3 regions of the Geodermatophilus sp. SYSU D00867 genome follow, and region 1 is predicted to be linked to each of the others. Evidence: riboswitches for the same ligand, from Rfam matches in the RefSeq annotation. Region 1 holds a riboswitch; each other region holds the start of a gene.
The links. Region 1 has a riboswitch for cyclic di-AMP ahead of ACI8AK_RS19975 (hypothetical protein). Riboswitches for the same ligand answer to the same signal wherever they lie in the genome.
Positions count from the first base shown of each region.

Region 1 (9,622 bases):
CGGGTGGTGCTGTTCGCGGCGGTGTCGCTGGACGGGTACGTCGGGCGGGACGACGACATGCCCGGGCCGCTGTTCGACTGGTACGCCAACGGCGACGTCGAGATGACCTTCAGCGATCCGGACCGGCCCTTCCGCGTGACCGCGGAGACGGCGGAGTTCCTCACCGACATGGCGACGCGGGTGGGCGTCATGGTCTGCGGGCGCCGGCTGTTCGACATCACCGACGGCTGGGGCGGCGTGCCCCCCAACGGCGAGCACGTCGTCGTGGTCACCCACCGGCCGGCCGACGACTGGCCGCACCGCGCCACCGCGCCGTTCACCTTCGCGCCCGACGTGCCGGCCGCGATCGGGCGGGCGAGGGAGCTCGCCGGCGACCGGGACGTCACGGTGAGCGCCGGGGACGTCGGCGGGCAGGCGCTGCGCGCGGGCCTGGTCGACCGGGTGGTGCTGGCGCTGGTCCCGGTGGTCCTGGGCTCGGGGCGGCCGTACTTCGGCGCCGGCGGCCCGCCGGAGATCCAGTTCGAGGACCCGGTGGTGGTGCAGGGCAGGCGGGTGACCCACCTGGTCTACGACGTGCGTCGCTGACGCCCCGGAGCGGGAAGCGGGCCGGGCGGCCCGGTGTTGCACCGGACACCCCCGCCGCCGCCCGCCGCGGCGCTCCGGGGACGATGAGCCCCCCGCACTCCGAGGAGCCCCGTGACCGCGACCATCGCGCCCGCCACCCCCACCGTCGCCGGCGACGAGCGCACCCTGTCGGCCGCCGAGTACGAGAACTGGGCGGCGGAGGTCCGCCGGCTCGCCGACGAGCGCGGTGCGGTGGTGCTCGCGCACAACTACCAGGTGCCCGAGATCCAGGACGTCGCCCACTTCACCGGCGACTCCCTCCACCTGTCGCGGGTCGCGGCGCAGACCGACGCCCGCGAGATCGTGTTCTGCGGCGTCCACTTCATGGCCGAGACGGCGAAGATCCTCTCGCCGGACAAGACGGTGCTGCTGCCCGACCACGCCGCCGGCTGCTCCCTGGCCGACTCGATCACCGCCGAGCAGCTGCGCGAGTGGAAGGCCCAGCACCCGGGCGCCGTCGTCGTCAGCTACGTCAACACCACCGCGGCGGTGAAGGCGGAGACCGACGTCTGCTGCACCTCGTCGAACGCCGCCGACGTCATCCGGTCCATCCCCGAGGACCGCGAGGTCCTGTTCTGCCCCGACCAGTTCCTCGGCGCGCACGTCAAGCGCGTGACCGGGCGGTCGAACATCCACGTGTGGGCGGGCGAGTGCCACGTGCACGCGGGCATCAGCCCGGCCGACGTCCGCGCGCAGGTGGCCGCGCACCCGGACGCCGAGATCCTCGTGCACCCCGAGTGCGGCTGCACCACCTCGGTGCTCGACCTGGTCAGCCACGGCGACCTGCCCGCCGACCGCACCCGCGTGCTGTCCACCGGCGGCATGGTCGAGGCCGCGGCGCGGACCTCGTCGGGCCAGGTGCTCGTCGCCACCGAGGTCGGCATCCTGCACCAGCTGCGGGCGCTCAACAGCGGGACGTCGTTCATCCCGATGAACAGCCGCGCGGCCTGCCGCTACATGAAGATGATCACCCCGGCCAAGCTGCTGCACACGCTGCGCACCGGCGAGGGCGCCGTCGACGTCGACCCGGAGACCGCCGCCCGCGCCCGCCGCGCCGTCGAGGCGATGATCGCCATCGGAGAGCCCGGCCGCGGCGGTGAGTAGAAGGACCCCGCTGCCCCCCGCCGCTCGCGAGCTCGCGGCGGGACCCTGCAGCGGGGCCGTTCCAGCACGTCACCGCGTGAAGAGGTAGACGGACACCGCGACGCCGAAGACCACGATCAGCACCCGCAGCGGCGTCGCGGGGATGCGGCCGGCCACCCGGGCGCCGAGGAACCCGCCGACCAGACTGGCCGGCGCCGCGACGGCGACCACCTGCCAGGCCACCGGCCCGAAGACGCCGAACACGACCAGCGTGACCGTCGCCGTCACCGCGGAGAACGCCGACTTCAGCGCGTTGGCCAGCGGCAGCCGGTGCAGTGCCGTCCCGAGCACCCCGACGAGGATGACGCCGAGCGCGCCGCCGAAGTAGCCGCCGTAGACGGTGGCGAGGAACAGCGCGAGGTACAGCCACCACGGGTCGCGGACGGCGCCGTCGTCGCGGTCGCGCAGCCGGCGGGTGAGCAGCGGCTGCACCGCGAGCAGCAGGCTGGCCAGCAGCACGAGCACCGGCACGACGACGTCGAAGGCCTGGCTCGGCGTGGTCAGCAGCAGCACGCTGCCGGCGACGCCACCCAGCGCCGAGACCGCACCGAGCCGCACCAGCCGGTCGCGCTGACCGGCGTACTCGCGGCGGAACCCGGCCATCCCGCCGAGGTAGCCCGGCCACTGCGCCACCGAGTTGGTGACGTTGGCCGCCACGGTGCCCAGGCCCAGCCCGACCAGGGTGGGGAAGAGGATCAGCGACCCGCCGCCGGCGATCGAGTTGACCGCCCCCGCGCCCAGGGCCACCGCGGCCGCGATCAGGAGGTCGGCGGCCGTCACGGGGCGCCAGCCTACGGTCGGTGCGTGCGACTCCCCGCCCCGGCGACCTGGCTGGCCGCCGCCCTCGGCGGCTCCGGCGTGCTGCACCTGGTGCGGCCGCGGACGTTCGAGTGGCTGGTGCCGCCCGAGCTCGGCGACGCCCGCGCCTGGGTGCTCGTCAGCGGGGTCGCCGAGGTCGGCACCGCCGCGCTGCTGGCCGCGCCGGCGAGCCGCCGGGCCGGGGGACGGGCCGCGGCCGCGCTCCTGGCGTCGTTCGTGCCGGCCCACCTGCACCACCTCCGCGTGGCGCGCGGGCGGCCGGCGATGCTGGCCGCGGCGGTGGTCCGGCTGCCGCTGCAGGCGCCGATGATCGCCGCGGCGCTGCGGGTGGCCCGAGGGCGCTGAGCGTCAGCGGCCGCGGGCAGACTGCCCGCATGACGGAGGCGTTCCCCGAGGACTGGCAGCGCGCCCTGGTCGTCGTCGCCCACCCCGACGACGTGGAGTACGGCTGCGCGGCCGCCGTCGCGGCGTGGACGGCGGCCGGGCGCGACGTCCGGTACGTGATGGCCACCAGCGGCGAGGCCGGCATCGCCGGGCTGCCGCCGGAGGCCGCCGGGCCGCTGCGCGAGCGCGAGCAGCGGGCCGCGGCCGCGGTGGTCGGCGTGTCGATGGTCGAGTTCCTCGGCCACCCCGACGGGCGGCTGACCGAGGGGCTGGACCTGCGGCGGGCGGTCGCGGCGGCGATCCGGCGGCACCGCCCCGACCTCGTGGTCACGCTGCACTTCGGCGACACGTGGACGCCGCCGGGCGCCCCGCTCGGCTACTGGAACAGCGCCGACCACCGGGTGCTGGGCCGGGCGGTGGTCGACGCCGTCGGCGACGCGGCCAACGAGTGGATCTTCGCCGAGCTCGCCGACCCGGAGCCCTGGCGCGGGGTGCGCTGGACCGCCGTCTCCACGCCGGTGGGGGTCACGCACACCGTCGACGTGACCGACGTCGTCGACCGGGCGGTGGCCTCGCTGGCCGAGCACCGCCGCTACCTGCAGGCGCTGTCGGCCGACCCGGTCGAGGAGCAGGCCCGGCGACAGGTCGACACGGCGACCCCGGTCGTCGACGGCCGGCGGGTGGCCGGCTTCGCGCTGTACGCCGGCTGAGGCCGGACGCGGCCCCGGGGTGCGCCCGGGGCCGCGTCCGGGCCGGTCAGGGGTTGAAGCTCACGTGGACGTGGTCCATGTGGTTGGCGGTGGGGGACCCGCGGTCCTCCATCGCCCGCCAGCCGGAGCTCCCGATCACGAAGATCCGCTGCTTCCAGATGACGTAGTCGACGCCCATGCGCGCGGCGTTGTCGATGACGTACTGGGCCACGGCGTTCCCCTTGGCGGAGTCGGCGTAGACCATGAAGTCCGCGGCGAGCTGCTGGGTGGGGGAGTGCCCGGGGCGGGTGAGCACGGTGGACACCCCGCACTGCTGCACGACCTCGGCGACGACGGGGCGGACGTGCGCCGCCCAGGCGCTGTAGGAGGTCGAGGAGGCGGTCGGCGCGCCGGTGAGGTTCGTGGACACCGCCGCGGGGGCGGCGGGGGCGGCTGCCGGTGCGGCCGCGGGGGCGGCGGGGGCCGCGGGCGCGGGCGCCGCGGCTCCTCCCCGGTCCTGGGACCAGCCGTTCGACCCGTCCCGGCGGGGGCCGTCCCAGTCGGCCTGGGCCACCGACTGGCCGCTGAGGCCGAAGGCGACGGCGAGGGCGCCGGCCGTGAGGGTCCGGCGGATCGTGCGCTTGCTGTTCGAGGGCATGACGAGGAGAGCTCCTGACGTCGGTTCCGCGTGGCGCCGTCCGTGGCTCGGCGGTCACCCGTCGCGTGGGGGGACCTGCGGGACGGGCCGGGACGCGGCCGGGCGGCGGGCGGCTGCTGGAGGGCAGGCCGACGCGAGGCCGGTCGTTTCCGGTCCGTGGAGGCGCGGCGACCGGCGGAGGTGGGCGGGTCGCGGCGCTCGTCGCAGAGTGCGGGGCACGCCGGGGCAGGCGCCGTCGGCGCACCCCGTGGTGGTTCTCCGTTCTCCCGTGGCCGCCTACCGGGTCAGCTGACGGGTTCGGGCGGGGAACTGCGCCCTACCCCCTCCCGGGTCCGGGAGGTGGGACTCACCCCGGTGGTGCGGTGGGTCCCCGGCTCACGGCCACCGCGGTGGCCGCGACTCGGCGGCACCCGGCTCGGTTCCCCCGGTGGAGGACGTGACGACCGGCCGGACGGAGCCACCGTAGGAGCGTCCGCGGGAGCCCGCAGCGCGGACTGAGCAGTTCCGCTGAGGGGGTCCGTAGACTGGTCGGCACGACGGACGAGTCGGCCGGGCGGTCGCGTCGGCGGGGGAGACCCCGTCGCCGAGGAACGTCCGGGCTCCACAGGGCAGGGTGGTCGCTAACGGCGACCCGGGGTGACCCGCGGGACAGTGCCACAGAGAACAGACCGCCAGCAGTCCGCTGCTGGTGAGGGTGAAACGGTGGTGTAAGAGACCACCAGCGCACCGGGTGACCGGTGCGGCTCGGTAAACCCCACCCGGAGCAAGGTCGAGAAGGGGCGGTGGCCGGGCGACCGGACACCGTCCTGCGCAGGCGTTCGAGGGCTGCCCGCCCGAGCCTGCGGGTGGACCGCTCGAGCCCGCCGGCAACGGCGGGCCTAGATGGATGACCGCCCATCGGGAGGCCGCGAGGCGCCCGAGGACAGAACCCGGCGTACAGGCCGACTCGTCCGTCGCCCGCCGTGACCTGCGGGTCTGCGGTCAGGGCGCGGCGCCGGTCCGCGCGGGGTCCGCCGCTCGGCCGGGAACGGGGTCGGCGGCGGCCCTCGGCCGGTCGCCGGAGCCGGGCCAGAGGTGGCTGACGTCGGTCGGTCACGGCGATCGTCGGCCGAGGTCGGCTCGCCCTCTTCCCGGCTGCGGGTGCTGACCACGATCGGCTCCGGGATGATCCGGCTCGCGTCACGCGGCCCCTGCGACCCGGCGGCGTGGACGTCGAGCGGCCGGACGACGAGGCGGCGACCCGTCCCACGGGGCGCTGTGCCGGTCGTCGTCCCTCCTCGTACGCGGCATCCGCTCGGCGCGGTGGTCGACCGGCCCTCGGTGTGGTCCGACCGGTCAGTTCTCCGCGCCGTGTCGGTCCGTACGCCGAACACCGACCCACGGGAGGCCACGCGATGCGGAGACTGACCTTCGCCATGAACCTGAGCCTGGACGGCTACGTCGCCGCGCCCGGCGACGACCTCGGCTGGAGCGTGCCGAGCGACGAGCTGTTCCAGTGGTGGTCCGACCGGGTGGGGGCCACGGGCCTGGCGCTGTACGGGCGCAGACTGTGGGAGACGATGAGCTCCCACTGGCCGACCGCCGACCAGCAGCCCGGCGCCACACCGGCGCAGATCGAGTACGCCCGCCGCTGGCGGGACATGCCGAAGGTGGTGTTCTCCTCGACGGCCAGCGCGGTCGACGGGAACGCCCGCCTGGTCACCGGCGACGCCGTCACCGAGATCACCCGGCTCAAGGCCGGGGACGGCGGTCCCATGGACGTCGGCGGCGCCACCCTCGCCGCGGCGGCCATGCGGGCCGGGCTGATCGACGAGTACGCGCTCGTCACCCACCCGGTCCTGGTGGGCGGCGGCACGCCGTTCTTCCCGGCCCTGGACGACCGGGTGGACCTGGACCTGGTGGAGACCCGGACGTTCCCCGGCGGCGTGCTCCTGACCAGGTACGAGACCAGGCGCTGAACAGCCGGCCCCGGATCGGCAGGCCGACTCGTCCGTCGTCCCCCTCCGCCGATCCGCGCACGACCGGGTCGACGGCGTCCGGTCGTCCGGGCCCGGTCGCGGGTGGCTGCCGGTGTGTCGCCGCCAGGCGACCCCACCGACGGGACCCGACCGATGAGTCGATGCGGCGACCGGGGTCCCTCTCGTGGAGCGGCCGGACGGGCCGCGGCGACCACCCGGGAGGACCCGTGACGCAGTACCTGCTGTCCATGCCGCACGACTCGGCCGAGGAACCGACGATGGCCACGATGGACCCCGCCGAGCTGGAGGCCGCCCTGGCGGCGGCCGGCGCCTTCCTGGAGGAGCTGGCGGCGTCCGGCGCGCTGGTCTTCGCCGGTGGGCTGCACCCGCCGTCGACCGCGGTCACCGTCGACCACACCGGGGACGACCTCGCCCTCACCGACGGGCCGTACACGCAGGCGCCGGAGTACCTCGGCGGCTTCTGGGTCGTCGAGGCGCCGGACCGGGCGGCGGCCGTCTCCTGGGCGGCGAAGGCGTCCCGGGCGCTCGGCGCGCGGATCGAGGTCCGCGCCTTCCAGGAGGTACCGGCACAGCGCCCGGCGGTGTGAGGTCGCGCCGCCGTGTCCCCCGGGGCGGCTCCCGGGAGGCGGGACCGATGACTTCGTCCCCGTCCGCCGGTCCGAGCTCCCGGACCGGGCCGGAGACCAGGAGGACGGATGCGGAAGATCGTCGTGCACATGATGCTGTCGCTGGACGGCTACTTCGAGGGGCCGGACCACGACCTGGGCTGGCACCGCGTCGACGAGGAGCTGCACGGGCACTTCAACGAGGAGCTCGCGACCAAGAGCGCCTTCCTCGAGGGCCGGGTCACCTACGAGCTCATGGAGGCGTACTGGCCGACCGCCGACCAGGACCCGGACGCCCCGCCGACGATGCGCGAGTTCGCCGGTATCTGGCGGGCGGTGCCGAAGATCGTGTTCTCCCGCACGCTGCGGGAGGTCGGCCCCAACGCCTCGCTGCGGGCAGAGGTGGACCCCGACGAGATCCGCGCACTGAAGCAGCAGCCCGGCGGCGACATGACGCTCGGCGGGGTCGACCTGGCCGAGACCTTCCGCCGGCTGGACCTGGTCGACGAGTACCGGCTCTACGTCAACCCCGTCGTCGTCGGCCGCGGTCGACGGCTGTTCGAGACCGCCGACGAGCCGATCGACCTGGAGCTGGTGGAGAACCGGCGGTTCGGCAACGGTGTCGTCCTGCTGCGCTACGCCGTCCGGCGGCCGGCAGCCGGCCGGCCGCACCCGGGGAGGGCATCGTGACCGCCACCTACACCTTCGACGTCTTCTGCACCCTCGACGGCTTCGGCTCCTACGGCGAGGACGGCGACTGGGGCGGCTACTGGAGCAAGCAGGGCCCGGAGTTCCTCGACCACCGCCTCGCGCAGTACCGCGCGGAGCAGCGGCTGGTCCTCGGGGCCACCACCTTCCGGGAGTTCGTGCGGTTCCTGGACCCGGCCCAGGTCACCGACCCGCTGAACACCCGGATGCGGACCATGCCGACGACGGTCGTGTCGACGACGCTGCAGGGTCCCCTCGACTGGCCCGACGCGACCCTCGAGCACGGGGACGCCGTCGACGTCGTCGCCCGGCTCAAGGAGGAGTCCGACGTGCCGCTGCGCTCGCACGGCAGCCTGTCGGTGAACCGGGCGCTGATGGCCGCCGGCCTGGTCGACCGCGTCCAGGTGACGGTCTTCCCGGTGATCACCGGCCGGACCGGGACGGCGCCGGTCTTCGCGGGCGCGGCCGACTTCGACCTCGAGCTGCTCGGGAGCCGGACGTTCGACGGCCGCATCCAGGAGCTCGTCTACCGGCCCACCCTGCACGGCGGGGACACCGGTTAGGGCCGCACCACCCGGTAGTTGAGCAGCACGATCCCCGAGGGGAAGGGGCGGCACTCGATCAGCCGGAGCCTGGTGCTCGCCGTCATCGTGCCGAAGAAGGGCACGCCGTCCCCGAGGACGACGGGGACGACGGAGACGCCCAGCTCGTCGACGAGCCCGAGCTGCAGGAGCTGGGTGACCAGCCGCCCGCCGCCGAAGACGCAGATGTCCCTGCCGGGGTCGATCCGGGACCGCACGGTGTCGATCAGCCGGGTCAGGTCGCCGGCGTACGCGTGCGTGTTCCGGCCGGTCGGCAGGTCGGCGTCGTGGGTGACCACCCAGGTCGGCACGCCACCGACACCGGCGGTGCCCATCTCCCGGTACGTGTTCGCGCCGACGACGTAGGCCCCGGTGCGGGCCTCGGTCTCCGCGAAGCCGTAGTCCTCACCCGGGGCCATGGCGTCGTTGAGCCACGCGAGGTCCCCGGACCTCGACTGGATGAAGCCGTCCAGGCTGGCCGCCATCCCGGCGAAGACCGTCGCCATGCCGGACGAGCGTAGGGCGCGACCGCTCGCGGTCCCAGGCGCGGATCCGCCGCGCGGCCCCTCAGCCGGCCGTGTCGGCCTCTGCGGTGTAGGACCTGCCGGGCCAGTACGCCCACTCCTCGAAGTCCTCGACCCGGCCGTCGTCGGCGAAGCGCAGCACCCACAGGTCCCGGTACTCCTGCGGCGCCGGGGCGCCGTACCGCACCTCCAGCCGCACCACCGCGTCGCGCCCCTCGACGGCGACCGGCTCCGCGGCCACCGTGAACGTCCGGCCCTCGTCCTCCCGCCAGAACGCCCGGATCGCCGCGTGGCCGACCTCCGACGGCTCGTAGGGGGAGCGCCGGTACCGCGCGTCGTCGGTGAACAGCCGGGCGACCGCGGCCACGTCCCCCTCCCGCCACGCGCGCTCGTACCCGGCCACCCACTGCATCACGCCGGCGCGGTCCACCCGGCCACGCTGTCACGTCCGCCGGGCCCGCGGGGGTTCCCGCCGCCGTGCCGGTCGCGCGACGATCGCCTGGCCCCGGACCGCCGAGGAGGGCCCCGTGACCGACACCGCCACCGCGACGAGGACCGGGTACGCGCCGGTCGGCAGGCTGCGCATGTACTACGAGGTCCACGGGCCCACGGGGGAGCCGGCGGGCGGCCCGGTCCTCCTCCTGCACGGCGCGTACATGTCGGCCGGTGACCTCGGACCGCTGGTGGGCGCCCTGGCCACCACCCGGGAGGTCGTCGTCCCGGACCTGCAGGCCCACGGCCGGACGGCGGACGTGGACCGGCCGATCACCTACGAGGGCCTGGCCGACGACGCCGCGGGCCTCCTCGCGCACCTCGGCATCGAGCGGGCTGACGTCCTGGGCTACAGCATGGGCGGCGCCGCGGCGCTGCAGGTGGCCGTCCGTCACCCGGAGGTGGTCCGCACGCTG
Region 1 covers NZ_JBJGZC010000025.1:19,185-28,806, reverse strand. The annotation lists gene ACI8AK_RS20000 (dihydrofolate reductase family protein) at 1-585, shown strand, start outside; gene nadA (quinolinate synthase NadA) at 697-1,728, shown strand; gene ACI8AK_RS19990 (sulfite exporter TauE/SafE family protein) at 1,798-2,547, opposite strand; gene ACI8AK_RS19985 (DoxX family protein) at 2,572-2,931, shown strand; gene ACI8AK_RS19980 (PIG-L deacetylase family protein) at 2,961-3,680, shown strand; gene ACI8AK_RS19975 (hypothetical protein) at 3,727-4,317, opposite strand; cyclic di-AMP (ydaO/yuaA leader) riboswitch at 4,576-4,733, opposite strand; RNA gene rnpB (RNase P RNA component class A) at 4,859-5,270, shown strand; gene ACI8AK_RS19965 (dihydrofolate reductase family protein) at 5,712-6,275, shown strand; gene ACI8AK_RS19960 (YciI family protein) at 6,503-6,883, shown strand; gene ACI8AK_RS19955 (dihydrofolate reductase family protein) at 6,992-7,591, shown strand; gene ACI8AK_RS19950 (dihydrofolate reductase family protein) at 7,588-8,172, shown strand; gene ACI8AK_RS19945 (dihydrofolate reductase family protein) at 8,169-8,696, opposite strand; gene ACI8AK_RS19940 (YybH family protein) at 8,758-9,144, opposite strand; gene ACI8AK_RS19935 (alpha/beta fold hydrolase) at 9,242-9,622, shown strand, end outside.

Region 2 (9,622 bases), on a different contig from region 1:
CACCGCCCCGCGCGGCGCGGGCGCCGAGGACGAGCGGCTCGCGGCCGGCCTGCTGGCCAGCGCCAAGGACCGCGCCGAGCACGCCCTCGCCGTCGACTCGCTCGTGCGGGCGCTCGACCCGTTCTGCACCGCGCTGTCGGTGCCGGAGCAGCCCTCGCTGCTCACGCTGCCCAACGTGCGGCACCTGGCCACCGACGTCGTCGGCACCCAGCGCCGCTCGGGCGCCCGCGGCCGCGCCGGGCTGCTGGAGCTGGTCGACGCCGCGCACCCCACCGCCGCCGTCTGCGGCACCCCGCCCGAGGCCGCCGCCGGGGTCATCGCCGAGCTGGAGGGCATGGACCGCGGCCGCTACGCCGGGCCGGTGGGCTGGCTCGACGCCCGCGGGGACGGCGAGTTCGGGCTGGCCCTCCGCTGCGCGCAACTGGTCGACGACGACCCGTGCTCGGCCCGGCTGTTCGCCGGCTGCGGCATCGTCGCCGGCTCCGACCCGGCGGCCGAGCTCGCCGAGACCCAGTCGAAGTTCGCCGCCTTCCAGGCCGCGCTCGAGGGCTGAGCCGGCCCGCTCCCGGCCGGCCGCCGTCCTGCCCCGGGAACGACGAGGGCCCCGGCCGCGGCGCGCGGTCGGGGCCCTCGTCGGGTGAGGCGGAGGTCAGCCCACGTAGTTCACGTGCACGTGGTCCATGTGGTTGGCGGTCGCGCCGCCGCGGTCCTCCATCGCCTTCCAGGCGCCGTCGGGCGAGGTCAGGATGCGCTGCTGCCAGATGACGTACTCGACGCCGAGCTCGTCCCAGTGGTCGACGTGGTACTGGGCGATCGCGTCGCCGAGGGCGGCGTCGGACATGACCATGTAGTCCAGCGCCTTGCCGGAGGGGTGACCGTCCGGGTCGACCGCGCTGGCCCGCGTGCCGCCGAGGGTGATGTCCGCGGCGCCCGGGACGTTGCTGACGACGGCGTTCGCCGCCGCCTGCACGGCCTCGTGGATCGCGCCGGCGGTGTTCGTGATCTCGGCGACGACCGAGGCCTGCGCGACCTGCGGGGCGGCCTCGGCGATCGGCGGGGTGGCGGCGGGCGCCGCCTCGCCGGCGGCGGCGACCGGGGCCGGGGCGGCCTCGGCGGCGGGAGCCGCAGCGGCCTCGGCCGGGGCGGCGGTCGAGCCGCTGAGCGCCAGCACCTGACCGGGGTAGATCCGGTTCGGGTTGCCGCCGATGACGTCGACGTTGCGCTCGTAGAGCTCCCGCCAGCTCTGGCCGTGGGCGGCGGCGATCTTCGCCACCGTGTCCCGCCAGCGGACGGTGTACTCCTCGGTGCTGACCTCGGCCTGCTCGGCCGGGGCGGCCTGCTCGGCGGCCGGCTGCTCGGCCGGAGCGGCCGGGGCCTCGGCGGCCGGGGCGGCCTGCTCGGCGGGAGCGGCCGGCGCCTCGGCGGCGGCCGCGGTGGTGCCGTCGGTCAGGTACTTGCCGCAGGTCGGCCAGGCGCCGACGCCCTGGCCGGCCAGGACGGCCTCGGCGATCTGGACCTGCTCGGCCGGGGTGGCGAGGTCGGCGCGCGGGGCGAGGTCGGTGCCCCCGAAGGCGGCCCAGGTGGACTGGCTGAACTGCAGCCCGCCGTAGTAGCCGTTGCCGGTGTTGATGCTCCAGTTGCCACTGGACTCGCACTGGGCGACGCCGGTCCAGTCGTGGGTGGTGGAGGCGGAGGCCGGCGAGCTCAGGACGCCCAGACCGACGGCGGCGGCGCCGGCGGCGACAGGGGCCTTGGCGATGACCTTCTTGGTGCGGACGTAGCGGGGTGCGCGGTGCTTGGGCATGGTGATGATCTCCCGATCACCGCCGGCGAGGTGAGCTGTCGGGTTCGGGCGATCGGTGCCCGGCCGCGGTCCGCGGCTTCACCCCGAGGCGCGCTCCGACAGGCCCCCGTAGGCCGTCGCGCGCCGGAAGAGTGGGTCCCCCACCCCTGCCCTGGGAGTTGACGTGGGCGACCGGTGGGCAGGGTTTGGCGGACCGGCGCCGCGCTCTGTGTTCGCTGAGCGCAGCCAAAACGTTACGTGTCGTCATGTCGACTGTCGTCGTGACGGCGGTCACACGGCGGTTCGGCCGGGGCGTGTGGGGTACGGCGTGACGTCGGCGTGACCACCGCGCGGGTAACGGAACCCGCTGCTCGCCGCGCACGATCGGGCCCTGCCGGGGTCGCGCCGTCCCCGCCGCGTCCGCGCCGGGTCCCGTGACGAAGGCCACCGGGAACGCGTGCCGGACCGGCCCGTCACGAGGGCCTGGGACGAGCTCCCGGGCCGTGCCCGGGCCCTCTCCGGCGCTCCTCGGACCGGTCAGGCCAGCGCGCGGCCCGCGGCCTCCCGCAGGGCGACGGCGAGGTCGGCCTCCGCGCGCTGGTCGGTGCGGGCGACGACCACCCGCGGCCCGCCGCGCGCCAGCGCGGCGGCGAGCTCCTCCGGCGTGGTCACCGCCACCGCCTCCCACCCCAGGGACGCCGCGACGGCGACCAGGTCCCGCCCGTGCGGCGTGCCGAACACCCGCCGGTAGTCGTGGGCGTACGCCGGCCGCCCGGGCTCCAGCTGGGCGAAGATCCCGCCCCCGTCGTTGTCGGGCACCACCACGGTGAGGTCCGGGCGCGGCTCGCCCTCGCCGGTGAGCAGCCCCTGCAGGTCGTGCAGGAACGTCAGGTCGCCCATGAGCGCCACCGCCGGCCCGCCGTGGACCAGCGCGGCGCCGACGGCGGTGGACACCGTGCCGTCGATGCCGGCGACGCCGCGGTTGGCGAGCACGGCGACGTCGCCGCGCGGGACGGCGAGCCGGTCGACGTCGCGCACCGGCGTGGAGGAGCCGAGCACCAGCAGCGCCCCCGGCGGCAGCGCGGCGACGACGTCGCGGGCCAGCCGGGCGGCGGTCAGCCCGGGCGCGGCGTCCAGGGCGGCGTCGACGGCGGCGCCCACCCGGTCCGCGGCCGCGCGCCAGGCGGCGGACCAGCCGGGGTCGCAGGGCGGCCCGGCCGGCGGGGCGGCGCGGGTGACCAGCGCGGCGGAGCGGCCGGCGTCGGGCCAGCGCGGCCCGGCGACCACGGTCTCCACGCGCACCCGCGGGTCGGCCAGCAGCGCGGACACCGGCCGGGACAGCGTCGGCCGGCCGACGACGACCACCCGGTCGGGCCGGTGCGCGTCCAGCCAGCCGGGCACGCCGAGCAGCAGCGCCCCGCCGCGCACCGCGCCGTCGGTCCACGCCCCGCCACTCGGCTCGGCGACCACCGGCCAGCCGGCCGCGGCGGCGCCGGCCGCCCACGCCCGGCCGGCGGCGTCGGGCCCGTCCCCGGCGACGACGAGCGTGCGCGGGCCGTCGGCGATCGGTGCGGCCGCGGCGGGCGCGGACGCGCCGGCGGTCCACGGCGCGCCACCGTCCCGGCCGGCCCACGGGCCCGCCAGCGGGCCGGGCTCCTCCTCGGGCAGCAGCGGGTCGCGGAAGGGCAGGTCCAACTGCACCGGCCCGGGGTCGCCGGACAGGACGCCGGTGGCCGCGAGCAGTGCCCGGGACACCACCGAGCGCCAGTAGCGGTTCTGCGCGGCCTCGCGGCCGGCCTCGGGCACGCCGACGTCGGCCGCCCAGCGCACCGCGCCGCCGTACAGGCCCGGCTGCTCGATCGTCTGGTTGGCGCCGGTGCCGCGCAGCTCCGGCGGCCGGTCGGCGGTCAGCGCCAGCAGCGGCACCCCGCTGACGTCGGCCTCGAGGACGGCGGCGTGCAGGTGCGCGGTCGCCGTCCCGGAGGTGGTGAGCACCGGCACCGGCCGGCCGGACGCGCGGGCCAGGCCCAGGGCGAGGAAGGACGCCGTGCGCTCGTCGATGCGCACGTGCAGCCGCAGGACGCCGGCCCGCTCGGCGGCGGCCAGCGCCAGGGCGACCGGCGCCGAGCGGGAGCCGGGCGCGACGACGGCCTCGCGGACGCCGCCGCGGACCAGCTCGTCGACCAGCACGCGGGCCAGCGCGGTGGAGGGGTTCACGCGGCCAGCACCGCGCCCAGCCGCTCCGTCCAGCGGGCGGTGACGTCGCCCGGCGCGGTCACGGCGTCCAGCCGGCCGGGGTCGGGCCGGGTCACCGGCAGTGCGCCGTCCACCGGCAGCAGCGGGGCGTCGGTGACGTCGCCGTCCAGGAGGGCGACCGTGGCCAGGCCGCAGGCGAAGGGCAGCTCGGGCAGCGCGGCGGCCAGCGCGACCCCCGCGGCGATGCCCACCGAGGACTCCAGCGCGGAGGAGACCACGCACGGCAGCCCGTGCGCCTCGGCCACGCGCAGCGCGGCCCGCACGCCGCCGAGCGGCTGCACCTTGAGGACGACGACGTCGCCGGCCTCCCGCAGGTCGACGCCCAGCGGGTCGTCGGCGCGGCGCACGCCCTCGTCGACGGCGACCCGGACGTCGACCCGGCGGCGCAGCGCGGCGAGCTCGGCCAGCGTCGCGCAGGGCTGCTCGACGTACTCCAGACCCACCCGGTCCAGCTCCCGGATGCGGGCGACGGCGGTGTCGACGTCCCAGGCGGCGTTGGCGTCGACCCGCAGCGCACCGGACGGGCCGAGCGCGTCGCGGACGGCCTCCACGCGGGCGAGGTCGTCGCCGGCGGTCTGGCCCGGCTCGGCCACCTTCACCTTCGCCGTCCGGCAGCCCGACGCGGTCACGATCGCGTGCGCCCGCTCGGGGCCCACCGCGGGGACGGTCGCGTTGACCGGCACCGCGTCGCGCACCGGCGCGGGCCAGCCCTGCAGCGCGGCCTCGGCGGCGGCCGACCACCAGCGGCGGCTCTCCCGCACGCCGTAGTCCCAGAACGGGGAGAACTCGCCCCAGCCGGCCGGGCCGTGCACGAGCACGCCGTCGCGGACGTCGATGCCGCGGAAGCGGGTGCGCATCGGCACCGACCACACCGCCAGCCGGTCGATCCCCTCGGGGAGGCCGGCGGGGGTGATCACGCCCGCAAGCCTATGTCGCGCGCGACGTACCCTCGGGACCCGTGATCCGGCAGCTGACCGTCCTCCCCGCGCCGGACTCCCCCGACGCCGTCCTCGGCACCGTGCTGCCCGCCGTCCGCGCCTGCCTGGAGGGCGCCGCGCCGCTCGCCGTCCTCCCGGCCGGGCCGCCCGCGGCGGCCGCGCGGGAGGTCCTCGCGCCGGACGAGCCGCTCGAGGACGGCGCCGACCTCGTCGTCGTCACCTCCGGGTCGACCGGCGGCCCGCGCGGCGTGCTGCTGCCGGCCGCGGCGCTGCGGGCCTCGGCGACGGCGACCCTCGACCGGCTCGGCGGCCCGGGCGCCTGGCTGCTCGCGCTGCCGGTGTCGGCGATCGCCGGGCTGCAGGTGCTGGTGCGGTCGGTGCTCGGCGGCACGGCGCCCACCGTGCCCGCGCCCGGGGAGGACCTGGCCGCGGCGGTGGCGCGGATGTCCGCCGGCCGGCGGTACACCGCGCTGGTGCCCACCCAGCTGCGCCGGTACCTGGAGCGCGAGCCGGCGGCGCTGCGCGCGTTCGACGCGGTGCTCGTCGGTGGCGCGGCCACCGACCCGGGGCTGCTGGCGCGCGCCCGCGAGGCCGGCGTCGCGGTGGTGACCACCTACGGCACGACCGAGACCGCGGGCGGGTGCGTCTACGACGGCGTCCCGCTCGACGGCGTCCGGGTGCGCGCGGACGACGAGGGGATCGCGATCGCCGGACCGGTGCTGGCGCTCGGCTACCGCCGCGACCCGGAGAGCACCGCGGCTGCGTTCGCCGGCGGGGAGTTCCGCACCCGCGACGCCGGCAGCGTCGGCCCCGACGGGCGGCTGACGGTGGCCGGGCGGCTCGACGACGTCGTCGTCACCGGCGGGGTGAACGTGGCCCCGCAGGCGGTCGAGGGGGCGCTGCGCGAGCACCCCGCCGTCGCCGACGCCGTGGTCTTCGGCCGGCCCGACGACGAGTGGGGGCAGCGGGTGGTGGCCGCCGTCGTCCCGGCGCCGGGCGCCGCACCCGACCTCGCGGCCCTGCGGCCGTGGGTGGCCGAGCGGCTGGGCGGCCCGTCCGCGCCGCGCGAGCTGCACCTGATCGGGTCGGTGCCGACGCTGCACACCGGCAAGCCCGACCGCCGCGGCGTGGCGGCCGCCCTGGGTGGAGGGGTCCGTTGATGGCGACCCCCGCGCAGTGGGTGGCCGGCGCCCGGCCCCGCACCCTGCCGGCCGCGCTCGCCCCGGTGCTCGTGGGCACCGGCGCCGCGGCCGCGCTCGACGGCTTCCGGCTCGTGCCCGCGCTGCTGGCGCTGCTCGTGGCCCTGGCGCTGCAGGTGGCGGTCAACTACGCCAACGACTACTCCGACGGCAGGCGCGGCACCGACGCCGTCCGGGTCGGGCCGATGCGGCTGGTCGGCTCGGGCGCGGCCTCGCCCCGCGCGGTGCTGACGGCGGCGCTGCTGTCCTTCGCCGTCGCGGGGGTCGCGGGGCTGGTGCTGGCGGCGCTGTCGAGCTGGTGGCTGGTCGCGGTCGGCGCGGTGTGCATCGCCGCGGCCTGGACCTACACCGGCGGCCCCCTGCCCTACGGCTACCGGGCGCTCGGCGAGGTGTTCGTCTTCGTGTTCTTCGGCCTGGTCGCCGTCGCCGGGACGACGTTCGTGCAGACCGGGCGGGTCGAGGGGCTGGCGCTGGCCGCCGCGGTGCCGATCGGGCTGCTGTCGGTGGCGCTGCTGGTGGTCAACAACCTGCGCGACGTCGAGGGCGACGCGCGGGTGGGCAAGCGCACGCTCGCGGTGCTGCTCGGCGACCGCGCGACCCGGCGGTTCTACGTCGGCCTGCTCGCGGTCGCGTTCGCCGTCGTCGTGGCGATCGGGGTGGGCCGGCCGTGGGCGCTGCTCGCGCTGGCCGCCGCGCCGCTGGCCGTGCCGCCGTCGCGGGTGGTGCTCTCCGGCGGCCGCGGGCCGGCCCTGATCGCCGCGCTGCAGGCCACCGGCCTGCTCACCCTGGCCACCGGCGTGCTGCTCGGCGCCGGGCTCGCCCTGTCGGGCTGAGGCGGGCTCAGGCGGCGGCGTCGCCCGACAGCCGGGCGCGCAGCTGCTCCTTGCGGGTGCGGCGGGCGACGCTGCGGGCGGCCAGGCCCTCGGTCAGCTTGTCGCGGACCGGGCGCAGCAGCACCAGCGCCACCGGCATCGACAGCAGCAGGCCGAACAGCAGCGCCGGGAAGCCGGGCAGACCGACCAGCCAGATGAGCGCGACGAGCGCGACGGCGATGACCAGCCGGCCGAGCGTGTAGAGCAGCAGCCACGGCGCGATCCGCGGCGGGGTCGCGGGACCGCCGGTGGGCGCGCCCGGGGTGGTGCTCTCGGCCATGCTGCTGTCCTCCTGCGTGCTGTCGGGCGTCATCCCGTCCGGCCCTCCCACTTCGTGGAGAGCACGACGGTCGTGCGGGTGCGGGCGACGCCCTCGATCCTGTTCAACGCGTTGATGGCGGCCTCGAGTGCCGGGATGTCGGTCACCCGGACCTTGAGCACGTAGCCCTCGCTGCCGGCGACCCGCCAGCAGTCCTCGACCTCGGGCATCGCCCGCAGCGCCGCCTCCACGCCGGTGTCGTCGACGGCGTCGCTCTCGATGACGCCGATCAGCGCGGTGACGTCGAGCCCGAGGGCGGCCGGGTCGACGACGGCGCGGTAGCCGAGGACCACGCCGGAGGCCTCCAGCTTGCCCACGCGCTCGTGCACGGCCGGCGCGGAGAGCCCGACCTGCCGGGCCAGCTCGGCGATGCTGGCGCGGCCGTTGGCGCGCAGCAGGTCGATCAGCTGCCGGTCGACGGCGTCGATGGGGGGCTCCGTCCAGGTCGTGTGCGGACGCGGTCGCGGCCCGCTCCCCGAGTATCCCCGCGCTCGTACATTGGGTGGCAGGGACGTTCCTGGAGAGGGGAGGCCGGGTGCCGGTCGTGCTGCTGCTGGTGGCGGTGCTCGTGGTGGTGCTCGTGGTCCGGGCGACGGCGGTCGCCGGGAGCGAGCTGCGCCGGGAGCGGCCTGCCCGTCGTCCGCGGCCCTCCCGCGCGTCGCGCCCGGTCGCCCCCGACGACGACCCGGAGTTCCTCCGCGAGCTCGGCCGCCGCGTCCGCCGCGACGACGGCTCCCCCGCCTAGCCGGACCGCAGGCCGAGGACCGCCCCGGCCGGCCGTCGCCCTGCCGCCGGGTCCCGCCCCTGAGCCTGCGAGGGGGGCAGCGGGGTCCTTCAGGCCGCGCGGCCGCCGAACAGACGGCGCCAGCCGCGCGGGCCCGGCGGCTCCGGGTCCCCGTCCGGCGCGGTCCCGGGCACGGCGGGGACGACGTCGATGCGCGCGGTGGCCTCGGGGCCCTCGGTCGCGTCGGTCCCGGCCGCCGCGCCGGCGTCGTCGGCCCGGTCCAGCGAGCCCGGCCAGCCGAGCCCGCCGCCGGTGGTGGTGTCCCCCGGCCAGCCCAGGTCGCCCTCGGTCCCCTGGGCGGTGGCGCCGGGCGCGTGCCGGGTCGCCGGGGTGCCGGTGGCCAGCGCGGCCGCCACGATCGGGTCGGTGCCGGCGCCGTCGGCGGCTGCGTGTCTACCCACGGCGTCCCCCCGCGCGTGCAGTCATGCGCCCATCGCAACACGCCGGGCCGGGAACCCGCGCCCGGACCCCCTCACGGGAGTGAGGGGTGGGGCGGGTGGGGCGGACGGGACGCAGGTCAGTCGACACCGCCGTAGCTGTGCAACCCGGACGACACCATGTTCACGTACAGCAGGTTGAAGACCATGACGCCCAGGCCGACCACGTTGACCCACGCCGCGGGGCGGCCCCGCCAGCCCGCCGTCGTCCGGGCGTGCAGGTAGGCGGCGTAGACCACCCAGGCGATGAAGGCCCACGTCTCCTTGGGGTCCCAGCCCCAGAACCGGCCCCAGGCGCTCTCGGCCCAGATGGCGCCGGCGATGACCGCGAAGGTCCAGATCGGGAAGCCGAAGATCGCCGTGCGGTGCGCGACCCGGTCCAGCGTGGCGGCCGGGGGGATGCGCGCCACCAGGCGCGACGACGACGGGTCGCCGCCGCGGGCCTCGAACCGGCCGCGGACCAGGTAGAGCACGCTGGCGATGCCGCTGACGAAGAAGACACCGAAGCCGAGGATCGCCGTCGTCACGTGCACGGCCAGCCAGCTCGACCGCAGCGCCGCCACGAGCGGGGCGCTCTCGACGTAGAGGAACAGCCCGATGGCGACCAGGCTGACCACGACCGGGGCGAGGACGAACAGGCCCAGGTGCCGCAGGGCCGGTGAGCGGACGGCGAGGACGAGGAAGGCCACGACGGCGACCAGCACGACCGCGACGGCGAACTCGTACATGTTGCCCCAGGGCAGCCGGTCGACGGCCAGGCCGCGGGCGACGAGCACGCCGGCGTGGGTGAGCGCCCCCAGGGCGGTGAGCAGCATCGCCACCAGGCCCCAGCGGCGCACCGCCGGCGGGTCGTCCGTGCCGGCCGGGGCCGCCTCGGGGGCCACCGGCTCGTCGACCGGGGCGCCGGCGCCGACCAGCGCGCGGGCGCGGGCGGGCCGGCGGCCGAAGGCCAGCTGGGCGGCGAAGGCGACGACGGCGAGCGAGTACAGGCCGACGCTGACGGAGAACAGGGTGTCCGACAGTCCGGACAGCTG
Region 2 covers NZ_JBJGZC010000001.1:62,538-72,159, reverse strand. The annotation lists gene ACI8AK_RS00400 (isochorismate synthase) at 1-553, shown strand, start outside; gene ACI8AK_RS00395 (transglycosylase family protein) at 650-1,804, opposite strand; cyclic di-AMP (ydaO/yuaA leader) riboswitch at 1,809-1,978, opposite strand; gene menD (2-succinyl-5-enolpyruvyl-6-hydroxy-3-cyclohexene-1-carboxylic-acid synthase) at 2,321-4,000, opposite strand; gene ACI8AK_RS00385 (o-succinylbenzoate synthase) at 3,997-4,956, opposite strand; gene menE (o-succinylbenzoate--CoA ligase) at 4,998-6,137, shown strand; gene ACI8AK_RS00375 (1,4-dihydroxy-2-naphthoate polyprenyltransferase) at 6,137-7,009, shown strand; gene ACI8AK_RS00370 (DUF4229 domain-containing protein) at 7,017-7,328, opposite strand; gene ACI8AK_RS00365 (Lrp/AsnC family transcriptional regulator) at 7,358-7,795, opposite strand; gene ACI8AK_RS00360 (hypothetical protein) at 7,903-8,112, shown strand; gene ACI8AK_RS00355 (hypothetical protein) at 8,202-8,552, opposite strand; gene ccsB (c-type cytochrome biogenesis protein CcsB) at 8,669-9,622, opposite strand, start outside.
Region 2: another riboswitch for cyclic di-AMP. It lies ahead of ACI8AK_RS00395 (transglycosylase family protein); the one in region 1 lies ahead of ACI8AK_RS19975 (hypothetical protein).

Region 3 (9,622 bases), on a different contig from region 1:
AAGTGGTTGGCCGTCGTGCCGCCGCGGTCCTCCATCGTCTGCCACGACCCGTTCGGCGAGGACAGCATCCGCTGCTCCCAGATCAGGTAGTCGACGCCGAGCTCGTCCCAGTGCGCGCGGTGGTAGGCGACGATCGCGTCGCCGAGGGCGGCGTCGGTCATGACCATGTAGTCCAGCGCCCTGCCGGAGGGGTGGCCGCCCGGGTCGGCCGCGCTGGCGCGGGTGCCGCCCAGGGTGATCGCGTCCGCCCCCGGCACGTTGCTGACGACGGCGTCCGCGGCGGCCTGCACCTGCGGCTCGACCGGACCGGTGCTGTTGGTGATGCGGGCGACGGCCGAGACGACGGTGGTGCCCGCGGTCTCCGCCGGGCCGGCCTCCTCCTCGGCCTCGGCGGCCTCGGCGGCCTCGGCGGCTGCGGCGGCCTCCGCCGCGGCGGCGGCCTCGGCGGCCGCGGCGGCTGCGGCGGCCTCCGCGGCGGCGCGGGCGGCGGCCTCGGCCTCGGCCCGCTGCCGGTCGACGGTGGCCTGGTCGGCGGCGGCCTGCGACTGCTGGGCCGCGGTCTCGGCGGCCTCCCGCGAGCTGCGGGTGGCGGCGAGGTCCTCGAGCGGCGCCAGGTCCGGCGGGGCGGTGGCGGTCACCGGGCCGGACTGCGCCGACAGCCCCAGCGCCTCGGCGACGGCGACCGACCCGCTCGCCGTCCCGGCCTCGGCGGTGGCGGCCGGCTGCGGGCCGACCAGGACGTTGACCAGGACCGCGCCGGCGGCGGCGACGCCCAGGTACAGGCCCGGACGGCGGTGCGCGGCCGGCGGGCGGCGGCGGTCGGAACGGTCTGCGGACGCGCCGGGGCGGCCGGGGGTGGTGCTCGAGGGCATGGGTGCAGGTCTCCCGTCAGCCGCCTGCCGAGTTAGCTGACGGGTTCGGGCGGGAAGCAGCCCTACCCGCCCGGACGCACGGGTCCGGTGCGGGATTCACCCCAGTACTGCGGTGGGTCCCCGGCTCGCCCAGGGGGCGACTCGGCGGCGACCGCCCGGGTCCCCTGGCGGGGACGGGGCCGGACGGCCTCGGCCACGGTAACGGCCGTTACCCGTCCGTGACAAACCGCGGCCGCGTTCCGTGGCGGGGACCACACGCCGGTCAGGGGCGGGTGCGCAGCCGCCCGACGACGCGCAGCGGCAGGCGCAGCCACCACCCGGTCACCCGCCAGGGCAGGACCGCGGCGGCCCGGACGCCGCGCGCGCCGAGGGCGGCGAGGTCGGCCCACTCGGCCGGCCGCGGCGCCGGGGCGGCCGGCGCGGCGGAGGGGGGCGGCCCGGCGGGGGTCGGCTCCTCGTCCTCCTCCGGCGTCCCGCCGGAGGCCCCGTCCGACGGCGCCACCACCGACGGACCGGCGGGCTCCCCCGGGTCCTCCTCGGGCACGAGGACGTCGAACGCGGTCCGGCGGCGCGGGGCGCGCAACGAGTCGAACGACGGGATCGCCGGGGACGGCGGCGCGTCGTCCTCGTCGGGCAGCGGCCATAGCCCCACCGCCACGGGCTCGGGGACGACCGCGCGGACGGCGGCCACCATCGCCGGTCCCAGCCCGGGGACGGCGGCCAGCTCGCGGCGGGTCAGCGCGGACAGCTGCTCGACGGTGGTGATCCCGGCGCGGGTCAGCGCGCCCACCGCCCGCGCGGGCAGACCCAGCTCCCGGACGCTCCCCGTCGGCTCGACCCGCGACCTCGTCGACATGGCGTCGGACCCTAGCCCCGGGTTCACCGGGACGGTCCCGCCGGGGAGCCGTCCCAGGCCGGTTCCGGCGGGACGGTCCCGCCGGCGCCGGCGTCCGGGGCCGGGGAGGTCGCCGGCGCCCCACCGGTCGACGTCGTCCCCGCGTCCGGGGCCGGGGACTCCCCCGTCGCCGGCGGGGCGGTGTCCCCGGGCGTCCCGGTCGCCGGCGCCGGCGGTTCCGGCGTCGTGCTGCCGGACGGGGTGCTCTCCGGGGCCTCGGGCGTGCTCTCTGGCGCCGTGCCCGCGGACCCGGGGCTCTCCGCCGTGGTCGCCTCGGGAGCGGGCGCCTCGGGGGTCGTGACCTCGGGGGTCGTGACCTCGGGGGTCGTGACCTCGGGGGTGGTGGCCTCCGGGCCCGGGGCCTCCGGCGTCGGGGTCCCGGGGGTGCTGCTGTCCGCGGCGGGCGCCTCCGGCGTCGCCGCGGGGGCCTCCGGCGCGGACCCACCGGACGGGCCGGGCCCGGCGGCGGGCGCCTCGGGCTCGGGCACCGCGGTGTCGGGTGCGACGGCGGCGACCACCTGCACCCGGTCGCCGGCGGCCAGCTCCACGTCCACCGGGTCCAGGCCGACGACGGTGCCGGGAGCCGCGTCCGGGGTCTGCTCGCCGCGCTGGCCGACGGTGAGACCGAGGGCGGTCAGGTCGTCGGTGACCTCGGCCACCGGGCGGCCGAGGAAGTCCGCGGCCCGCAGCACGATCCCGGCCTGCTGCGTCTCGGCGGCGTCGGCCACCGGCACGTCACCGGCGCGGGTCGTGGTGAACAGCACGCCGCCGACGACGAGCGCGACCAGCAGCAGCGGCAGCAGGACCAGCGCCCGCCGGCGCCGGCGCGGCTCCGGCCCGGGGACCGGCGCGGGCTCCGGGACCGGCCCGGGGACGGGGGCGGCGGCCGCCACCGGGCGGGTGGGCGGCACGGGGGCGGCCCGGGGGTCCAGGGCCTCCTCGACCGCGGCCAGGAAGGCGGCGCCGTCGGGCAGGCGGGCGCCGGGGTCCTTGGTCAGCGCGGCACCGATGAGCTCCTTGACGTCGGGCGGCAGGTCGTCGGGCAGCGGCTCGGGCTGCTCGCGGACCTGCTTGAGCGCGACGGTGACCGGGTTGGTGCCGGTGAAGGCGGCGTGGCCGGTCAGCGACTCGTAGCCGACCAGGCCGAGGGCGTAGACGTCGCTGGCCGGGCCGACCCGCTCGCCGGCGGCCTGCTCCGGGGACATGTACTGCGCGGTGCCGATGACCTGGCCGGTCTGGGTGAGCGGCACGCACTCGGCCGACCAGGCGATGCCGAAGTCGGTGAGCTTCACCCGCCCGTCGGGCCGCACGAGGATGTTCGAGGGCTTGACGTCGCGGTGGACGACGCCACCGCGGTGCGCCTCGGCGAGGGCGGCCGCGGCCTGGCGCAGCACCGAGAGGGCGGCACCGGGGTCCAGCGGGCCCTCGGTCTCGATGAGGGTGGACAGCGGCGCCCCCTCGACCAGCTCCATCACCAGGTAGGCCAGGTGCTCGCCGGTGGCGTCGTCGGTGCCCTCGCCGTAGTCCAGGACGGTGGCGATGTTGGGGTGGGTGAGCGCCGCCGCGTGCCGGGCCTCGTTGCGGAAGCGGGCGAGGAAGGTCGGGTCGTCGGCGTACTCGCTGCGCAGCACCTTGACCGCGACCGGCCGGGCGAGCAGGTGGTCCCGGCCCCGCCAGACCTGGCCCATGCCGCCGGTGGCGATGACCTCCTGCAGCTCGTAGCGGTCCCCCAGGGTCCGGCTCCCCCGCTGCACCGTGGTCACTGCCCGACTCCGTCCCGTCCGACGCGGGCGGGTGCGCCCCGCCTCCTCCGGCCCCCACCGGGAGCTGCGCGGCCGCTCCCCCTGCCGGGTGGGCGACCCCGGGTGGGTTCCCGCCCGGACGCCCCGTCAACCACCGGACCGCCCACGGCGGCTCCCCCGGACGCGTGCCGGTGCTCGCGCGGCCGGACTCCGGTCCGCCAGGATCCGGGCGATCCGCGGCGACGGGGCCGCGGCCGTTCCGGAGGTCGCCCGTGGACTCGGCCCTCAGCACCGTCGCCCTGCCCGCCGCCCTGGCCGTGATCATGTTCGGGCTGGGGCTGTCGCTCACCGTCGACGACTTCGCGCGGGTCACCCGCCGGCCGCGCGCCGCCGTCGTCGCCCTCGGCCTGCAGCTGCTGGTCCTGCCGGCCCTGTGCTTCGGCCTCGTGGTGGCCACCGGCCTGGAGCCCGTGCTGGCGGTGGGGATGGTGCTGCTGGCCGCCTCGCCCGGCGGGACGACGGCGAACCTGTTCAGCCACCTGTTCCGTGGCGACGTCGCGCTCAACGTCTCGCTGACGGCGGTCAACTCGCTGCTCGCCGTCGTGACGCTGCCGCTGGTGACCAACCTCGCCGTGACCGTCTTCGACCCGCCCGGCGCCGGGTCGATCGGCCTGCAGTTCGGCAAGACCGTGCAGGTGTTCGCGATCGTGCTGGTGCCGGTGGCGCTCGGCATGCTGGTGCGGCGGGCGGCGCCGGCGTTCGCCGAGCGGATGGACCGGCCGGTGCGGGTGCTGTCCGCGGTCGTGCTCGCCCTGGTGATCGCCGGGACCGTGGTGGCCGAGCGGGAGGACGTGGCCGGGTACCTGCGCGAGGTCGGGCTGGTCGCGCTCGCCTTCTGCGCGCTCAGCCTGCTGGCCGGGTTCGCCGTGCCGCGCGCGCTCGGCGTCGGCCACCGGCAGGCGGTCGCCTGCGCCTTCGAGATCGGCGTGCACAACAGCACGCTGGCGATCACGGTGGCGATCAGCGTCCTCGGCAGCGTGGAGCTGGCCGTCCCGGCGGCGGTCTACGGGGTGCTGATGTTCCCGGTGGCCGCGCTGGCCGGCTGGGCGATGACCCGGTCCTCCCGGTCGGGCGCGCCGGAGCGCGTCGCGTCCTGACCCGGCCACCGGCGGGCCAGGGCCGGGACGACCTCCGCGCCGGCGGTGCCGGCCGCGGCCCAGCCGAGGACGACCAGCCAGGACAGCGGGTCCAGCGGGGTGCAGCCGAAGAACCGGCTGAGCCCGGGGGTCTGCACGACCGCGGCCAGGGCAACCAGCGACCCGGCCGCGGTGGCCAGCACCAGCGGGCTGCGCCGCCCGGCCCAGGCGGTCTGCCCGAGCTGGGTGGCGATCAGCGCGGCGAGCCCCATCGTGCTGGCCCGCCGGCGCAGGCCGGTGACGCGGCCGGTGGCCCACGCGCCGGTCGCGCCGGCGGCGGTGGCCACCCCGCGGACGGCGACCAGGCGGCGCACCGCGTCGGCGAAGCCGCGGTACGGGCCGGCGAGCAGCACCGGGGCGAGCGGGTGGCCGGCCAGCGGCCCGCCGTCCGCGGCCGGGGCGGCCGCCCGCGGGCGGGCCACGGCGACGGCCAGCGCCGGGAACATGTCGGTGAGCAGGTTGACCAGCAGCAGCTGCCGGGTGCCCAGCGGCGCGCGGCCGCCCAGCGCGGAGCCGAGCACGGTGAACGCGACCTCGCCGGCGTTGCCCCCGACGAGGATGGCGACGGCGTCCCGGACGCGGGACCACAGCGCGCGGCCCTCGGCGACGGCGTCGACCAGCCGGGTCAGGTCCCGGTCGGTGATCACGAGGTCGGCGGCGCTGCGGGCGGCGGGCGACTCGGCGCCGGCCACCCCGACCCCGACGTCGGCCAGCCGGATCGCGGCGGCGTCGTTGATGCCGTCGCCGGTCATGGCCAGCGTGGCGCCGGCGCGGCGCAGGGCGCCGACGAGCAGCACCTTCTGCTCCGGCGTCAGCCGGGCGAACACCGCCGCCTCGCGCACCAGCGCGGTCCGCTCGGACTCCGACGCCCGCGCCAGCTGCGCGCCGGTGACCACCCGGCCGGCGTCGGGGACCCCGGCCTCGGCGGCGATCGCGGCGGCGGTCTCCGGGTGGTCGCCGGTGGCCACGAGCACCCGGACGCCTGCCGCGGTCAGCTGCTCGACCGCCGCGGCCGACGAGCCGCGGACGGTGTCGGCCAGGCCCACCAGGCCGCGCAGGGTCAGCCCGGTCGCCGCCGCCTCGAGGTCGTCGGGCCGGCCGTCCACCGCGCGGTCGGCGACGGCGAGCACCCGCAGCCCGTCGCAGGCCAGCTCCCGCACCCGGTCCGCGGCGTCGCCCGGGTCGGTGCACAGCCGCAGCACGACCTCCGGCGCGCCCTTGACCACCAGCCGGCCCGAGCGCAGCGCCGCCGAGAACCCGCGGCCGGTGGCGAAGGGCACCGAGGCCTCCGGCTCGCCGCCGCCGGCCATGCCGCGGTCGGTGGCGGCGGCGTCGACGGCGCGGTCGGTCTCGTGCGCGTCGGTGTCGCCGGCGCCGATCCCGGCCGCGGCCAGGCGCAGCAGGCCGTCCTCGCCGTCGTCCGGACCGTCCCCGAGGGGCAGCAGCCGGGCCACCCGCAGCCGGTTCTCGGTCAGCGTGCCGGTCTTGTCGAAGCAGACGGTGTCCACCCGGCCGAGCGCCTCCAGCACCCGGGCGCTGCGCACCACCACCCCGTCCCGCGACAGCCGCCGGGCCGCCGCCTGCTGGGCGACGGTCGCGACCAGCGGCAGCCCCTCGGGGACGGCCGCGACGGCGACCGCGACCCCGGAGCTGACCGCCTCGCGCAGCGGCCGCCGCCACAGCACGCCGAGGGCGGCGACGGTCCCGCCGCCGGCCAGCGTCAGCGGCAGCACCGAGCGGGTGAGCTCGGCCAGCCGGGCCTGGACGCCGGCCGGCGGCGCCCCGCGCCCGGCCGCCCGCGCCGCCCGGCCCGCCTGGGTGGCCGGGCCGACGGCGACGACGACCGCGCGGCCGGTGCCGGCCACGACGGTCGTGCCGTCGAAGAGCATGCAGCGCCGGTCGGGCACCTCGGCGCCCGGCGTCGGGGCCACCGACTTGGCCACCGCGAGGGACTCGCCGGTGAGGCTGGACTCGTCGGCCTCGAGGTCCTCGGCGGCCAGCAGCCGCGCGTCGGCGGTCACCACGTCACCGGAGCCGACGAGGACCACGTCACCCACCCGCAGCGCGCTCGACGGCACCTCCTCCTCACCGCCGTCGGCCTCCCGGCGGACGCGGGCGTCCTGCTGCAGCAGCAGCGAGGCCAGCGCCGTCTCCGCGCGCATCCGCTGCGCCGCGCCGAGCAGCGCGTTGCCGACCGTGACCCCGCCGACCAGGAACGCGTCCGCGGTCTCGCCCAGCACGGCGGTGGCGCCGGCGCCGGCGCCCAGGACGGGGGTGAGCGGGTCGGCGAGCTCCGCGGCGACGGTGCGGCCGAACCGGACGGGCACCCGGACCACGGCCGTGCCGCCCACCCGCCGCCACGCGCGGGTCAGCGGGCCGGGCGGGGCGTCGCCGTCCCGGGGCAGGTCCGCCAGCCGGCGCAGGACGTCGTCGGGGTCGAGGGCGTGCCACGGCGTGTGCACCGACGGGGGCGGCGGGGGCCGGCGGGCGGCGCGGACCGCCGTCACGGTGCCGTCGAGCATCGTCCACAGCGTCGCGGACTTGCCCGGGGTCGTCGCCCGCCGCTGCCCGCCGCGGGCCGAGCCGACGGCGGCCAGCAGCCCGCCCAGCACGTTGCCGGTGACCGCGCTCTGCACCGACCGGCGGGCCAGCCGCCGCGCGTCGGTCACGGCCCGCACCACCCGGCAGGCGTCGGCCAGGCCGGTCCCGGTCACCAGGTCCGCCGCCCAGGCCGGCGCCCGGTCGGGCCGCACGGGGGCCACCGCGACGTCGGCGGCCAGCAGCGCGGCCGCGTCGGCGGAGGAGACCAGCAGCACCCCGTGCCCGTCGGCCTGCAGCCGGCGGACGACGCCGGCCAGCGGCTCGTCCGCGGGCGCGATCTCCCCGGCGACGCCGGCGATCTCCCGGCTGCCGGCGTGCGCGGTGAGCACCAGGCGTGCGCCGGTGCCGGCGGCGGCGGTCAGCAGCGCCTCGGCGTGCGGGTCGAGCTCGGGGGCGACCAGGACGGTGCCCACCCGCCGGCGCCCGGCGTACAGCGTGCGCAGCGCCGCCCCCGGCGCGTCCGGCGCTCCCCGCGGCGGGCCGAGCCGGGTGCCGCCCGCGCCGTCGCCGTCGGCCAGCAGCCGCGCCGCCGCCGTCCACACGGCGGCGGTGTCCCACCCGTCGGCCTCGGCGGTGGCCTCCAGGACGACCGGCGGGCCGGTGCACAGGGTCGCCCCGTCGACCACCACGCAGTCGACGCGGTCGAGCCGGCGGTAGGCCGTGCCGTCCAGGGGCAGCACACCCGCGCGGCACAGCAGCCAGTCGAGGGTGGCGGCGAAGGACTCGCGGCCCGCCAGCGCGGCCCTGGGCGTGAGCGCCTTGACCAGGTCGGCGGCGCGGCCGGGGCGGCCGGTCAGGGCGAGGACGGCCAGCACGGCGCCGGTCGTCGTCGGGCCCATCCGGCCCTGGTAGCGGTCGACCGCGCCGGGCGGGAGGGGCACCGGCCGCTCCCCGGCGCGGGCGGCCGGGGCCGGGTCCTCCGGCTCGGTCCCGTCCGGCTCGGGCCGGCACAGCTGCTCCTCCCGGCGCCGCCACACCTGCCGCCGGGCCCGGACCTCGAGCACCTGCTGGGCGGAGGCGGCCGCGTTGAGCGCCGGGACGACCGGGCTCTGGGTGGCCGAGTGCAGCACGGCGGAGAGCCCCTCGAGGACCAGGCGGGTGCCGTACCGGCCGATCCGCCGGGCGAGCAGCTCGGTGATCCAGTCCTGCGTGTCGACCAGCGTGACCGCGAGCGTGGCGTGCCGCGACAGGGCGGGGATCGGCAGCGCCCGGGCGGTGAGCGCGGTCAGGACGCCGAGGGCGTCCACCGCCAGCGCCGTCGCCGTCGCGAGGAGCGGCTCGAGGTCGGCGGGGTGGTCGGCCGGCTGGCGCAGGACGTCCCGCCGGTCGCCGGCGTCCTGCAGCGTGCGCACCGTCCCGACGACGTCGTCCACGCCCACCCGCCGCGTGTCGACGGCGACCAGCGCCCGGCCGAGGACCTCGTTGACCGTGGCCCACTGCACGCCCTCGAGCCGCTCGAGGCGCGCGCGCAGCGTGCGGCCGGCGTCGGGCGGCGCGCCGGGGGCGCACTCGGGCAGCTCGACCTGCACCAGGTCCCCGTCGGCCCACACCCGCGGCGTGTGCCGCCCGCCGTCGGGCTCGAACATGCCGGCGGCGACCCGCGCGAGCTCCCGCAGCCGGCCGGTGGGCAGCGGGTCGGCGCCGGTGAGCAGCGTGCCGGCGGCCCGGACGCCGGAGACGGCGGCCTCGGTGAGGTCGACCGGCCGGCCGGTGACCCGGCTGGTCAGGTCCTCCGCCGTGCGCACCGCGGCGCGGGTGGAGACGCCGAGCAGGCCGGCGGTGAGCACGGCCGGCGCGGCGGCGACCTGCGCGCCGGTCACCGCGAGGCGCGCCGTGGCGGCCAGGGCGCGCCGGGCGGTGGCGGCTCGGTGGAGGACGCTCATCCCGGGGCTCCCCCCTGCGCGACACCTGCTGTCCGCCCATCGTCCACCTCGGAGTGACGGACGTCACGACCCCGGACCGGTACGCGTCGGTCCGCTCCGGCCGGGCGTCAGTCCGCCGCGCCGCGCCAGCGCAGCACCTCCAACGCCGCGGCCACGCCGAGGACGTTCTCGGCCAGCGGCCGGGGCAGCAGCTCGTCGGCGCGGGCCAGCCGGCGCAGCACGGTGTTGCGGTGGGTGTACAGCCGCTCGGCGGTGCGGGAGGCGTTGCCGAGCTCCCGCACGTAGGTCAGCACCGCCTCGCGGGTGTCGGGGTCGGCGGTGGCCAGCCGGCCCAGGGTGCCGGCGAGGAACTCCTCGAGCTGGGTCGGCTCGGTGGTCAGCAGCGCCACCAGCTGCACGTCCTCGTAGCGGGCCACCTGCTGCGGGGAGGTCA
Region 3 covers NZ_JBJGZC010000013.1:47,633-57,254, forward strand. The annotation lists gene ACI8AK_RS13835 (hypothetical protein) at 1-872, opposite strand, end outside; cyclic di-AMP (ydaO/yuaA leader) riboswitch at 879-1,029, opposite strand; gene ACI8AK_RS13840 (DNA-directed RNA polymerase subunit alpha C-terminal domain-containing protein) at 1,135-1,728, opposite strand; gene ACI8AK_RS13845 (protein kinase domain-containing protein) at 1,752-3,530, opposite strand; gene ACI8AK_RS13850 (bile acid:sodium symporter family protein) at 3,782-4,666, shown strand; gene ACI8AK_RS13855 (HAD-IC family P-type ATPase) at 4,573-9,189, opposite strand; gene ACI8AK_RS13860 (PucR family transcriptional regulator) at 9,297-9,622, opposite strand, start outside.
Region 3: another riboswitch for cyclic di-AMP. It lies ahead of ACI8AK_RS13835 (hypothetical protein); the one in region 1 lies ahead of ACI8AK_RS19975 (hypothetical protein).